DNA from 2 places in the Mesorhizobium sp. J428 genome. Region 1 is predicted to be linked to the other one. Evidence: predicted binding sites of a transcription regulator. Region 1 holds the regulator's gene; the other holds the start of a gene.

Region 1 (7,268 bases):
TTGCGCACAGAGGCGAGGGCTTCTGCCGCCTTCGCCAAGACCGCGCGCGCGTCGGCATCGAGAATCCCTGCCGCCTTCTCATCCAGCGGAAGCGGCCGCTGCGCGAACAGATAGCCGGCGCTGTCGGCAAGCTCGACCAAGGTCTTCGCGCGTTCCTTCAGGCCGGGCATGGCAGCCAGGAGCTGGGCGCGCCTGGCGTCCGTCAGCTTGGCCAGCATCTCCTCTCCGCCGGGAAGGAAGGGCAGTGTCGCCACCAGCGTGTCGGTCAGTTCGCGGTCATCGGTACGGCGCATCCAGACGCCGTTGAGCGCCTCCAGCTTGGCGAAGTCGAAGCGGGCGGCGCCCTTGTTGACGTCCTCGATCTCGAACCACGAAATCATGTCCTCGATCGACATCACCTCGTCGTCACCATGGCTCCAGCCGAGGCGCGCGAGATAGTTGAGCAGGGCCTTGGGCAGGTAGCCCATCGCGCGGTAGGCCTCGACGCCCAGCGCGCCATGGCGCTTGGAAAGCTTCGCGCCGTCGGCGCCGTGGATCAGTGGGATGTGCGACATCGACGGCACGTCCCAGCCCATCGCCTGGTAGATGACGGTCTGGCGGGCGGCATTGGTCAGGTGGTCGTCACCGCGGATGATGTGGGTGACGCCCATGTCGTGATCGTCGACGACGACGGCGTGCATATAGGTCGGATTGCCATCCGAACGCAGGATGATGAAGTCGTCGAGATCCTTGTTGGGGAAGCGGACCTCACCCTGGACGCGGTCGTGCACGACAGTCTCTCCCTCGTGCGGCGCCTTGATGCGGATCGCGCCCTTCACGCCCGCGGGTGCCTCGGACGGGTCGCGGTCGCGCCAGGCGCCGTCGTAGCGGGGCGGACGACCCTCGGCCTTCGCCTTCTCGCGCATGGCGTCCAGCTCGGCCGGCGTCTCGTAGGCATAATAGGCCTTGCCCGTAGCGACGAGCTGCTCGGCGACCTCGCGGTGGCGTGGGGCGCGGTCGAACTGCGAGATCGGCTCGCCGTCCCAGTTGAGGCCAAGCCAGCTCAGCCCGTCGAGGATCGCGGCGGTCGCCGCCTCGGTGGAGCGTTCGCGGTCGGTGTCCTCGATGCGCAGCAGCATCCTGCCGCCGGTGTGTTGGGCATAGAGCCAGTTGAAGAGCGCGGTGCGGGCGCCGCCAATGTGGAGGTAGCCCGTGGGCGAGGGCGCAAAGCGCGTGACGACTGGACTGGACATGGACTGTTCCGGATGGCGGCGCAGGCCGCGCGGGTAGCGTTTCGTTGCGGTTCATGTAGCATGAAGTGTCTGAGGCGCAAGGTCGTCGGGTGGCTGTCGCATGGACGGCGAGGGGAGCGATCAGAGACAGGACGAGCGCGGCCTGTTCTCGCCGGCTTTTGCGACGCTGCAGGCGCTGCCGGCCGCGCGAGATCAAACCGGACTGTCCAATCAGCCGTTACCTGCCCTGAGCCCGCCGATGCCGCGGCGCATGATCGCGGCAGGGCGCGTGGAAGCGGGTCCCGTCCACGCGTCCGAACAGGCGGCATCGGCCGTTCAGCTCGAGATAGATCGGGGCGGCGCATTCCTCCTCGTGCCCGTGCTGCTCTGCGCCGGAGCGGCCGTCTATTTCGCACTCGACTTCGAGCCAGGCTGGACGCCGATCCTCTCGCTGGCTGGTCTCTTCGGAGCCGTTGCCTGGCTGGCCCGTAATGTCGCGGTGGCGAGATATCTCGCGCTGGCACTTCTGCTCCTCGTTGGTGGTGCCTTCTTCGGCAAGGTGGAAACCTGGCGCTCCAGCACGAAGGTGATCGGCGGCGAAATCACCACACGGCTGACGGGGCGTGTCGAGACGATCGAAACCCGCGAGAAGGGGCGCATAAGGTTGACGCTCGCGGTGATGGCGACAGAGCGGCCGAAGTTGCGCTATCAGCCCGACCGCGTGCGCCTGACGGCCCGATCCGCGCCGCCGGGCCTTGAGCCGGGTGCTGCGGTGACGGGATTGGCGCGGCTCGCGCCGCCGCTCGGGCCGTTGCGTCCCGGCTCCTACGATTTCGCTTTCGAAAGCTATTTCGACCGGATTGGCGCGAGCGGCTTCTTTCTCAAGCGGCCTGAGGTTTTGCCGGCGGCGGACGAGAGTTCGTTGCGCGCGCGCGTGGAAGCCTGGATCGAAGCGCGGCGCCTCGCGCTTGCCGGGCGCATCCGCGGCCATATCGGTGGGCCCGAGGGCGAGATCGCGGCCGCGCTCGTCGCCGGCGTGCGTGCGGGAATCCCGGAGGATGTCAACGAGACGCTGCGCATCACCGGGCTCGCGCATGTGCTGTCGATCTCCGGCCTGCACATGGCGCTGGTGGCGGGCGTGGTGATCGGGTCGCTGCGGCTCGGCTTTGCCGCCTTTCCCGGATTTGCCTCGCGCCATCCGGTGCGGAAATACGCGGCTGTCGGCGCGCTGGCAGCACTTGCCGCCTATCTTCTTATCTCAGGTTCGCAGGTCGCCGCCGAGCGCAGCTTCCTAATGATCGCGGTGATGCTGGTCGCGCTGCTTTTCGATCGCGCGGCGCTGACGATGCGCAACCTGGCGATCGCCGCCCTGATCATCATCGTGCTCTCGCCGCACGAGGTCGTCGGGCCAAGCTTCCAGATGTCGTTCGCGGCAACGGCCGCGCTCGTTTCCGCCTATGGCTGGTGGGCGGAACGCAGAGCGCGCCGAGCACAACCGAATCCTGCACAGCGTGGCGCGCTCCTGCGGATTGCGCGAACGGTCGTCTTCTACGCCGCGGGGTTGGCGGCCACGTCGCTGATCGCCGGCGTCGCGACCGGCATCTTCGGCGCCTGGCATTTCCAGCGTGTCTCGCCGCTCGGCCTTGTCGCAAACCTCGCGGCCATGCCCGTGTTTTCGGTCGTCGTGATGCCGGCGGCGGTGGCCGGAATGGTGCTGATGCCTTTCGGCCTCGATGGGCCAGTCTTCATAATCATGGGGCAGGGGCTGTCGCTGGCACTTGCCATCGTCCGCTGGCTCGCCGAGCGCACGCCGGTCGATGCGATCGGCGCGGTTCCCTCCGCTTCCGTTGTCCTGCTCGCGCTTGCGCTGGTGCCGCTCACGCTTGCCACGACGACCGCGGTGAGACTGCTCGCGGTCCCGCTCGCCGTCGTGGGCTTTGCAAGCCTGACGCTTCGCGAATTGCCGCAGGCCTACGTCTCCGAGGATGCGCGACTGGTCGGGATCAGGACGCGGGACGGCATGCTGGCAGTCAACCGCGACCGTCCGAATGCGTTTACGGTCGAAGACTGGTCGCGGGCGACGATGGCAACCGGTATCATGAAGCCGGCAAAGGAGACGGAAGCCGGAACCACTGGCACCGTCATGGATATTTCTCCGGCGCGATTCTTCTGCGCGGGCGACCTGTGCCGGGTCGAACATGAGTCGGGAGCCGTGGTCGCTCATGCGTTGACGATGCCCGACGCCGAGCAGGCCTGCGACACGGCGAGCGTAATCGTCATCGCCGATCCGACGGCTGCCAATCCCTGCCCGCACAGCAAAGTGCAAATCATCACCGCGCGACGGCTTGCGCTGGACGGCAGCGCAGAGATCCGCTTCGACGGTGTGGGAAACGCTTCCGTCACCTACGCCCTGTCCGGCACGCGTCCCTGGCACGACCACCGCCGCTTCTCGCGCGCCGCCAGAGGCATGGCTCCTTACGAGCCCGCAAACAAAAAAGCCGGCACGAAGCCGGCTTCCTGAACCACTCGTCGGCTCTTCGCGACGCTCAGTATTTCCGGATGAGGCCGACGAGACGACCCTGCACCTTGATCCGGTCCGGGCCGAAGATCCGCGTCTCGTAGGCCGGGTTGGCGGCTTCGAGAGCGATCGAGGCGCCCTTGCGGCGGAAGCGCTTGAGTGTGGCTTCTTCCTCGTCGACCAGGGCCACGACGATGTCGCCGGGGGTGGCCGCGTTCGTGTTGCGGATGATGACCGTATCGCCGTCGAAGATGCCGGCCTCGATCATCGAATCTCCTTTCACTTCAAGGGCATAGTGCTCGCCGCCCGACAGCATTTCCGGCGGCACCATGATCGCGTGGGTCTGGTGCTGGATGGCGTCGATCGGCACGCCGGCCGCGATGCGGCCCATGACGGGGATCGAGATCGCGCTGCCCGCATCGTTGCTGGCAACGGGCGCGCGCGGCGGCTCGGCCGGCTTCTGGCCGAGGCTGCCCTGGATGACGCTCGGGGAGAATTTGCGCGGGCCGGCGAGGGCGGGAGACATCGATTCCGGTAGGCGGACGACTTCCAGCGCGCGCGCCCGGTTGGGCAGGCGGCGGATGAAGCCGCGCTCCTCCAGCGCCGTGATCAGGCGGTGGATGCCGGACTTCGAGGCAAGGTCCAGCGCCTCCTTCATCTCGTCGAAGGAAGGGGGAATGCCGGACTCCTTCATCCGCTCGTGGATGAACATCAGCAACTCGTGTTGCTTGCGCGTCAGCATTTCGCCCTCCAAGAATCGCCAGACAAACAAAACCAGAACAAACACTATCTGTTCGATATGTGTTCTGCAACCGCTTAAATTTTAGTGAATTTGTTTACCGTTCGTTCAGGCTATTTGCCGAGCCGGCTTCTCATCGCAGCAGAACCACGCGGCAGGGAGAGCCCGCAGGGGCTGCGGGAGCGAAGGGCGGACGGACGATGAGGGCGTTGGCGTCGGCCAGAATCCGCAGCATCGAAGAATCCTGCACAGGGAAGGGCGCTGCAACGAGTTGGCCGTCGCGACTCTCGACACGGGCGCGGACATAGTCCTCACGCTGGTCGTTTTCGGTCATGTCGACACCCAGAACCGCGTCCCGAATGTCCAACATATGGGGCCGTCCTCCCAGTTGCGCGACGAGCGGCGCGACGAAAAGGTGCGAGCAGACGAGAGAGGCCACCGGATTGCCGGGGAGCCCGAGCACCCGCACGTCGCCCAATCGGCCGAACATCAGCGGCTTGCCGGGCCGCATCGCGATCTTCCAGAAGTCGAGCGTCATACCGGCAGAACTCAGCACCTCGCGCACCAGGTCGTGGTCGCCGACCGAGGCGCCGCCGAGCGTGACGATGATGTCCGCGCCCGCTGCGCGTGCGCCATCTATCGCCGCGGCGATCCCAGAGCGGTCGTCACGTACGATGCCGAGATCGAGGGGGACGGCACCCATCTTTTCGACCACGGCAGCCACGCCATAGGCATTCGAGGAGATGATCTGGTCCGGCCCGGTCTCGCTGCCCGGCGGCAGCAGTTCGTCGCCCGTGGCGAGGATAGCGACCAGCGGCTTGCGGATGACCGGCAGCGCCGCGTGGTTGGCGGCAGCCGCCAGCGAGACGGCGGCGGGATCGAGGAGCCGGCCCGCCTCGAGCAGAGGCTCACCTTCGCGGAAGTCGAGAGCTTGCCGGCGGATGTTGCGGAAGGCCGCGACGGGCTCCAATGCTTCCACACCATTGGGCGAGAGGCGCGTGTTCTCCTGGATCAGCACGGCGTCGGCCCCGGCAGGAACCGGTGCGCCGGTAAAAATGCGGACCGCTTCGCCGGGGCCAACCGTGCCCGTGAACCCCTTGCCGGCCGGCGCCTCGCCGATGACACGCAGCGTCGCGGGCACCGATGCGACGTCGGCGGCGCGGACCGCATAGCCGTCCATCGCGGAGGCGTCGAAGGGCGGCTGGGTGCGCAGCGCCGCGATGTCTGTGGCGAGCACGCGCCACGCGGCCTGGCCGATCGCGACGGTTTCGGATGCGAGCGGGGCAGCCCCGTCGAGGAGGCGGGCCAGGGCGTCCTTCACCGGCATCAGCGCCATTGGATCAGCCGTTCGTCCGGCGGTAGTCGCCCGACTTGCCGCCGGTCTTCTCGACCAGGCGGATGCCCGTCAACTCCATCTCGCGGTCCACGGCCTTGGCCATGTCGTAGATGGTGAGGCAGGCGACGGAAGCCGCGGTCAATGCCTCCATCTCGACGCCGGTCTTGCCGGTGACGCGCGCAGTCGCCGTGACGCGCAGGCCCGGAAGGGCTGCATCGGGCTCGATCTCCAAGCCCACCTTGTCGAGGAGCAGCGGGTGGCAGAGCGGGATCAGTTCGTGCGTCTTCTTGGCCGCCATAATGCCGGCGATGCGGGCGACGCCGATCACATCACCCTTCTTCGCATTGCCGGCGACGATCATGTCGAGCGTTTCGCGCTTCATCACCACCGAGCCCTCGGCGATCGCGACGCGCTGCGTCTCGGCCTTCGCGCCGACATCCACCATATCGGCCTGCCCGTCGGCGGCGATATGGGTGAGGCCCGGCGAGGGGGCGGTCATCGTCACTCGGCCGCCGCTGCGGCGGCGCCGTTGAGCAGCAGGCGCGTAGCCGCCGCGACGTCGGCCTGGCGCATCAGGCTCTCGCCCACCAGGAAGGTGCCGATGCCGTGGCGTGCGAGCCGCATGCAGTCGGCATGGGTGAAGATGCCGCTTTCGCCGACGAGCAGCCTGTCGGCCGGCACCATGCGGGCCAGCCGCTCCGACACGTCGAGCGAGACTTCGAAGGTGCGCAGATTGCGGTTGTTCACGCCGATCATCGATGAGGCGAGCTTCAGCGCGCGCTCCATCTCCGCTTCGTCGTGCACCTCGACGAGAACGTCCATGCCGAGATCGAACGCGCAGGCCTCGAGCGACTTCGCGTCGTCGTCGGAGAGGCTCGCCATGATGAGCAGGATCGCGTCCGCACCCCAGGCGCGCGCCTCGAGCACCTGGTAGGCGTCGAACATGAAGTCCTTGCGCAGCGCGGGCAGGGCGCAGGCGCAGCGCGCCTCGGTCAGGAATTCCGGCGCGCCTTGGAAGGACGGGGCATCGGTGAGGACGGAGAGGCAGGCGGCACCGCCGGCCTCATACGCGGCGGCAAGCGACGGTGGGTCGAAATCCGCCCGTATCAGGCCTTTCGAGGGGCTCGCCTTCTTGATCTCCGCGATCAGAGCAAACTCGCCTTTGGCGCGCTTCGCCCGCAGGGCCTTGAGGAAACCGCGCGGCTGCTCGCCGCCTGCGATCCGTGCCTTGAGTTCGGCGAGCGGCGTGCGCGCCTTGGCGGCGGCGATCTCGTCGCGCTTGTAGGCCTCGATCTTGCGCAGGATATCGGTCATGCGTTGGACACCTGCACCAGTTTCTCCAGCCGCGCCAGCGCCTTGCCGTCATCAATGGACCGGACGGCCAGCGCGATGCCTTCCTTCATGTCGGCCGCCACACCGGCAACGACAAGCCCCGCGCCGGCGTTCATCAGCACGGTGTCGCGA
Region 2 (7,268 bases), 1.3 Mb from region 1:
GACGACCTTGCCCGAAGTCGAAGTCGGCGGCGGTGCCTTCGATCGCCCTCGCCGCGAGCCTGCCGGCGGCCGCCGGCATGTCGTCGCCCACCGAAGCCATCGATACCTGCGCGTCGTCGAAAACCTGTATCGCCCTTATCCCGTCACGATTGATCAGCGCGGCCAGGAGAACTGGCAGGCTGTTGGCGGCGCGCACCGGGTCGAGAACGGCATCTGGTTGGCCGGCAATCAGCGCCCGCCCGCCGTCCACACGCACGCCGACGTAGCGGACGCCGTCGATCGCTCCGCCGAGCGGCAGGCGGAAGCGGCGGCCGCTCGTCAAGGCATCCAGCGCTGCACGAGGCAGGCCGTCTGGAAGGCTCTCGCCGCTGACCACCGCTCCATAGTCGCCAACGGAACTTGCCAGCACCGTAAGGTCCTTGTCGACGAGCCAAAGCGAGGAGATATTGCCGCGTGCAGCGACTTCCGCGAGCAGGTTTCCGAAGTCCGGACTGGCCTGCGCCGGCATGCTGGCAATGGCGAAAGCCAATGTGGAGAGATCGTCGACAAGGACCGACTGCATCTCCTCCAGCGATATCTCGGTGAGGCGGGCGCTTTCGGCGACAATGCGGGCGACGGCCTGCGCCTGCGCCTCGGCCTGCTCGATGAGCGCGTGTCGTCCGAGCCAGCCGAACACGACGCTGATTGTGATGATCGCCAGCGTGATGCAGGCGGCGACCATGAGGATGAGGCGCCGGGTCAGGGTCACGCCCCGCCTCCGTCGGCGGGCGCCTTGATCTCTTCCTGTATTATGGCGATCGTCCCCAATGTCGCTGCGAGATCGAGTCGGCGTTCGAGCGGAGGGGCACCAGCCATGAGGCGTCGCTCCCCTCGGTGAGGAGATATCCTCTTGATCTTGAACGAGACCGGGTAGGGCTGTCGCAAAGCCAAAGACATTTTGAGGGTAACACGATTCATGCGTTTCGACGCATCCTCTCAGCAGCATCGACGTAATTTATGAACGAGTGTGTTTCAAACTGGAGAGAATTTGCAGTCGGGGTGTTGAGAGGTCCACACATGGCGAGATTTGCGTTGGTTGCGATTGCCTGGACGTTGATGTGCCCAGTCCAGACGGAGGCGGTTCATGCCGGCACGCTGTCGCAAATTGCCGAAAGTGGGGTCATTCGGGCTGGGCATAAGAGCTGACGCCGTACCGTTTGCCTATCTGGCCGAAGACGGCAAACCGGAAGGCTTTTCCGTCGACCTGATAGAGGAGATCCGCGCCGCGGCGGAGGCGCGTCTCGGGCGACCGGTGCGGACGGAACTGAGCCGGGTAACGCCGTCGAATCGCTTGCAGATGGTCGCATCCGGCGCGCTCGATATCGTTTGCGAGATTACGACGCCGACTTGGGACCGTGAGAAGCTCGTGGACTTTTCGGTTCCCTTTTTCAGGGATGGCACCCGTATTCTGGCGTTCCGGGATACGCTGAAAACCACGCCGGACATAAAGGACATGACGATCGGCGTGGCTGAGGGCACGACGACAGGCGATATCCTGACAGAGGCCTTGCCGGGAATGGTGACGCGTGCCTACCCGTCGATGGACGAGGCATTCGCTGCGCTCAGAAGCGGCGAGGTCCAAGGGGTGGCCAATATCGGCATCATCCTGCTCGGCTTGTCGCGAAAGCTGGAACCGGACCGCAGCGTCGTTCTGCTGCCGCGCACCGAGCCCCTGGGCAATGAGACAATGGCCTGCATGCTGCCGCAAGACGACAGCGAGTGGCGGGATTTCGTCAACGCCACCATCATCGGGCTGACGCGTGACCTTGCCGACTATCGCGGCCGCTACATGCAGATTTATGATAAGTGGTTCGGACGCGAGGGCCGACTGGTCTATCCTCTGGACCGGTCGACCCGCGATTATCTGCTGCACGCAAACATCTGGGCGCGATAGGCTCTTGAACCGCAGAGCAGGGGCGGCGGATCAAGGTTCGGTCGCCAAGGGCCGGTCACGTTCAAGCGCCACGCTTGCTGCCGAGCTTGAAATGTTCATGTTTTGTTCTATTCTGTCTTCCGCGATCCTCTGGGAGTTCGCGAAATGGAACAATTGTCGTTCGACCTGCCGTCGCTGCCTCGCGCGACGGTTCACGTGCTCTTCTTCGCGCTGCGGCCTGATGCGGCCGTGAACGCCGAGGTGGATCGATGCCTGCCTATCTGGCGCGGCCGGCTCGGCCTGCGCGGCAAGGTGGTGGCGCCCGCATGCGCCGGCACGTTTCCCTGCTGGTGCTCGGGCCGCGGACGCTGTTGCCGGACGGTCATGTCGAGCGCGTTTGCAGCGCGACGGCCGGTTTCTCCTGCCCGCCGTTCGAAATCCGGTTCGACAGGATCATGGATTTCGGAGGCAGCATCGTCCTGACCGGCGGCAACGGCAATCCGGCGACGGACACTTTCCGGCAGGCCCTCGCGACGCGGCTGCGGAATTTGCTGCCACGGCAGCAGGGCCGGTTCACGGCCCACATGACGCTGCTGCACGACCAGGCGGCCTCCTTCACGACCTCCAGGATCGAGCCGCTGGGCTGGATCGTTCGAGACTTCGTCCTCATCGAGAGCTATCAGGGCGAAGGGTTCCATGCCGAAGCCGGCCGCTGGCCCCTTGCGCACGGTGCGGCCGTCCCTGCAATCGATGCTGTTGCGGCGACTTGACGAGGATCAAGGTCTTTTACCTCGGTGCGGCCCAAAGGAGGAGCAAGACCGACGAGGCCTCCGTTCGGGCGTGCGCGTGGGCGGTCGAGAGAATGCGGGAGAAAGCGAATGATCCTACTCAATGAAACGACCGTCGCCGTGGTCGACGGCGCGAGGCTCCGCCTGTTCCGGAACAGGGGCCATGAACCGCAGATCGATCTCGTGGAACTTGCGGAGCCAGCGATCGCTGCCGAAAACCAGGGCTCGGGCGGGCGCCATCACAGTTCGACCGCCAATCCAGACATGTCCCGTCTTGCCGAGGACAATTTCGCAGCCGCGGCGGCGGACCACCTCAATCGCCAGGTGCTTTCAGGCGAAATCGGCACGCTTTTCGTCATCGCCGATCCGCGGACGCTGGGAGAACTGCGCCGCCACTTCCATGACACGGTGCGCGCGAAGCTCGTCGGGGATCTCGCAAAGGACCTCACGGCGCAGGACAGGCAGGACATCGAGAGGATCCTCGCCAAGGCATAGACGGGTCATTCCAGTCCGCCGACGCCGGGGCATCCGGGGCTCGGGTCAGGGATCGGTGAACAACCCCGCGAAAGGAGATCGCAGCATGAACAGGCGTCGTCTTCTTGGGGCAATGGCCGGACTCGCCGTCCTTGGTGGCGGTGGCGTCTTCGCTTGGAACCGGGCCACCGGATCGCTCGCCGACTACGAGCGCTATGCGGCCCGCCTTCGTGCGCCGCTTTCCGGGAGGCCGGATCTGAAAAACCTCGTCCGTTATGCGACGCTGGCCGCCAACAGCCATAACACGCAGGCCTGGCGGTTCGCCGCGACGCAGACCGCCATCGGCCTCTTGCCGGACGAGAGCCGCCGCACGCCGGTGGTCGATCCGGACGACCATCATCTTTATGTCAGCCTGGGCTGCGCGGCGGAGAACCTCGCCATTGCGGGGCGTGCCGGCGGCTGGCCGGGCGAGCTGCTGGCAGCACCGGGCGACGGCAGTGCGATCGGCTATGATTTCGCGGAAGGCGCAGCGCAGGCCGATCCGCTGTTCGACGCCATCCCGCTGCGCCAGTCGACGCGCGCCGACTATGACGGCCGGCCCGTCGCACCGGCGGATCTGGCAGCGCTCGAGAAGGCAGCCGCCGAGCCCGGCGTCCGGCTGGTGATCCTGACCGAGGAAACGGCGCGGGCGAAACTGCGCGACCTGATCGTCGCCGGCAACGACGCCCAGATGATGGCCCCCGCCTTCGTGGCCGAACTGCTGCAGTGGATCCGCTTCAACCCGCGCGACGCCATGCGCACGGGCGACGGGCTGTTGTCCGCCGCAAGCGGCAGCCCGTCCCTGCCGGGCGCGGTCGGCCGCCGCCTCTTTCCGCTCGTCGCCACGCCGAAGGGCGAGGCGGACCGTTATGCCCGCCAGGCCGCGTCGACCCCCGCCTTCGCCGTGTTCCTCGCCGATCGCGCCGACAGCGGGCACTGGATCGCGGTCGGCCGCGCCTGCCAGCGCATGCTGCTGACGGCGACGACGCTCGGGCTGCGGCACGCCTTCGTCAACCAGCCGGTCGAGGTGGCCGCGTTCAGGTCCGATCTCGCCGCGCTCGCGGGCGAGGCGGGCAGGCGGCCCGACCTCGTTCTGCGGCTCGGCTACGGGCCAACGATGCCGTATTCGCCGCGCCGCCCGGTGGAGGCGGTGCTGGTATAGCGGCCTACTTGCCCGCCTTGATGTGCTCCACCATCTGGGTCACGACAGTGCCCCAGCCGTCGTGGAAGCCCATTTCCTCGTGGCTCTTGCGGGTCTCGTCATTGCCGTGAATGGCGATCGCCTTGTAGCGTGTCCCGCTGCCGGCGGGGGTCAGTTCGAGGACCGCCGTGAAGAACGGCTTGGCCGAGGGGCGGTAGCCAGGCAGCAGCGTGTCGGTGAAGACCAGCCGCTGGTGCGGGACCACCTCGAGGTAGCACCCGACATTCTCGAACTCCTGGCCTTCCGGCGAGCGCATCGTCGAGGCGAAGATGCCGCCGGGGCGCAGGTCGATCTCAACCGAGGTGATCGACCAGGGCTTGGGCACGAACCACTCCTTCAGGCTGGACGGGGTCGTCCACGCCTTCCAGACAAGTTCTACGGGAACGTCGATCTCGCGCTCCAGAACAAGGTCCAGCTTCGGGTCGATCTTGATCACGGACGTCATTCGGCATTCTCCTCTCTGATGGACAAAAGATAATTGTCGAGCCGGTCGAGCCGGCGCTCCCACAGGGTGCGCTGCTTGCCGAGCCAGTCCTCCGCGAGCTTCAACTGCTCGGAGGCGACCTGATAGGTGCGCACGCGGCCTTCCTTGCGCGACCGCACGAGACCGCAATTTTCCAGCACCCTGAGATGTTCCATGAACGAGGGCAGGGCCATCTTGTAGGGCGCGGCGAGTTCCGAGACCGAGGCCTGCCGCGCGCTCAGCCGCTCGATCACGCTGCGCCGCGTCGGATCCGCGAGCGCGCGAAAGATGCCGTCGACCGCGGACGGGCTGGGCATCGATGTGGTCTGCTCCTGCAGCATCTCGGGTGAGGCTCTCCAGCGGCGTCGCGCGCCGCAGGCTGGATACCTCATTAATATACTTAGGTCAAATCCTAAGTGTTGGCTGGTGGCAGCTCACTAAGAAAGTTAGGCACTTGCTAAACTATCGCTTGACGCAAGGCGTCGCTCGCAGATAGTAAAGCATATGCTTAACCAATCGACCGATCTCGACCGTATGTTCCACGCGCTCTCCGACCCCGGCCGCCGGGCGATGCTCGATCGGCTCGTGCGCGGTCCGGCGAGCGTCAAGGACCTGGCGGAGCCTTTGGCGATGAGCCTGCCGGCGGTACTGCAGCATCTCCAGGTGCTCGAGGTCGGCGGACTGGTGACGTCGCAGAAGATCGGCCGGGTGCGCACATGCAGCCTGCGTCCCGATGCGCTGCGCGCGGCGGAGGCCTGGCTCAGCGACCGCCGCGGCATCTGGGAAAGCCGGTTCGACCGGCTGGGCCAGTTCCTTTCCGAACAAGACGATCAATCAGGAGACAGGTCATGAGTGTCACGCATGCGTCCTTCACCATCGAACGCGATTATCCCCAGCCGCCCGCCAGGGTGTTCGCCGGCTATGCAGACCCCGCCGCCAAGCGCCGCTGGCTGATCGAGGGAGAAGGCTTCACGGTGGAAAGCTACCAGCCGGGCTTCGGGGTAGGGGAGGCCGAACATTCAAGCTTCCGCTTCAAGGGCGGCCCGCTGATCACCAACGACACGGTCTACACCGATATCGAGGAGGGACGGCGCATCGTCTTCACCTACTGGATGACGCTGGAGGGCAAGCCGATGTCGACCTCGCTGGTGACGGTGCTGATCGAGCCGAACGGAACAGGCACCAGGATGACCTTCACCGAACAGGGCGCCTACAACGAGGGCTTCGCCGACGTCGCCGGCCGCGAGCAGGGCACGCGCCTTCTGCTCGACGCGCTGGAGCGAGACCTGTCCGCGAACGGCTGAAAAGCGTTGGCACGCATGATGTCCGGAACCAAGGCCGCGGGAGACGGTTTCCCCATCTCTCAACCGCTAGGGAAGGACGAAAAATGGCCCGTGAAGAACAGACCGACAAGACCCCCGCAGAATTGATCGACCGCGCGTGGGATCTCGCCGAGTCGATCGGCATCTGCAACTTCAACACCTGGAACGGCCGCGAGCTCCACTCGCGTCCGATGGATGCCAAGATCGAGCGCGACGAGGAGGCGGTCTATTTCCTCACCGACGTGGAAAGCTACAAGGTCGATGAACTGGAGCGCTTTCCGGTATCGACGCTCTCCTTCGCAGACCCGGACTCGTACAAGTTCGTCACGATGACGGGCAGGGCGAGCGTGTCGAACGACCGGGCAAGGATCAAGGAATTCTGGTCCGACGCCAACAAGATGTGGTGGGATTCGGAAGACGATCCGCGCATCCGTCTCGTCACCTTTATCCCCGACGACGCCGAGATATGGGACAGCCCAGGCAAGGTGATCTCGGGTATCAAGATGCTTACCGCCGCGGTCACCGGCGCCAAGCCGAAGCTCGGCGACCACGCCAAGGTCGCGATGTAACGCCCTCGACATCGGGAGCCCGCTCGGCCACCTTCGCAGGTCGGAGGTGGCCGCATGCATATCAGGGAATTTGCCGTCGAGACGTGGATGAATGCGCACGAGACACGGTGCGCATGGAACCTCGCGGAAACCTGTGTCGCCTCGATCACCGTGCAGGAACTGCTCGACCTTGCCGGCAAGGGCAATTCCTCCCTCGACGACCTTCTGCCGATGAAGCTCACTTACGGCGCCATCGAAGGATCGGAGCGGCTGCGCGAGGCCATCGCCGCGCTCTACGAAACGAAATCGGCCTCCGACGTGCTCGTCACCCACGGCGCGATCGGCGCGAACGCGCTGGTGTATCAGGCGCTTGTAGGCCCGGGTGACGTCATCGTGTCGGTCCTGCCTACCTACCAGCAGCACTATTCGATCCCCGAAAGCCTCGGCGCAGAGGTGCGGCCGCTCTGGCTGCGCGCGGAGGACGGTTTCCTGCCCGATCTCGACCGCTTGCGCGATCTAGC

The links. Region 1 encodes LexA, which represses DNA repair genes until DNA is damaged. Its sites were predicted from a motif close to TGTTCNNNNTGTGTTCNG; they were not measured.
Region 2: the regulator LexA is predicted to act here: its motif matches at 2,026-2,043, upstream of LRS09_RS18760 (2'-5' RNA ligase family protein).

What each region holds. Positions count from the first base shown of each region.
Region 1 is NZ_JAJOMX010000001.1:5,002,603-5,009,870, reverse strand. It holds gene gltX (glutamate--tRNA ligase) at 1-1,232, opposite strand, end outside; gene LRS09_RS25220 (ComEC/Rec2 family competence protein) at 1,333-3,732, shown strand; gene lexA (transcriptional repressor LexA) at 3,758-4,471, opposite strand; gene glp (gephyrin-like molybdotransferase Glp) at 4,602-5,804, opposite strand; gene moaC (cyclic pyranopterin monophosphate synthase MoaC) at 5,809-6,303, opposite strand; gene trpC (indole-3-glycerol phosphate synthase TrpC) at 6,306-7,118, opposite strand; gene trpD (anthranilate phosphoribosyltransferase) at 7,115-7,268, opposite strand, start outside.
Region 2 is NZ_JAJOMX010000001.1:3,752,192-3,759,459, forward strand. It holds gene LRS09_RS18750 (PP2C family protein-serine/threonine phosphatase) at 1-748, opposite strand, end outside; gene LRS09_RS18755 (amino acid ABC transporter substrate-binding protein) at 1,124-1,933, shown strand; gene LRS09_RS18760 (2'-5' RNA ligase family protein) at 2,182-2,682, shown strand; gene LRS09_RS18765 (host attachment protein) at 2,791-3,195, shown strand; gene LRS09_RS18770 (nitroreductase family protein) at 3,281-4,375, shown strand; gene LRS09_RS18775 (SRPBCC family protein) at 4,380-4,859, opposite strand; gene LRS09_RS18780 (helix-turn-helix transcriptional regulator) at 4,856-5,194, opposite strand; gene LRS09_RS18785 (helix-turn-helix transcriptional regulator) at 5,382-5,729, shown strand; gene LRS09_RS18790 (SRPBCC family protein) at 5,726-6,181, shown strand; gene LRS09_RS18795 (pyridoxamine 5'-phosphate oxidase family protein) at 6,265-6,768, shown strand; gene LRS09_RS18800 (aminotransferase) at 6,823-7,268, shown strand, end outside.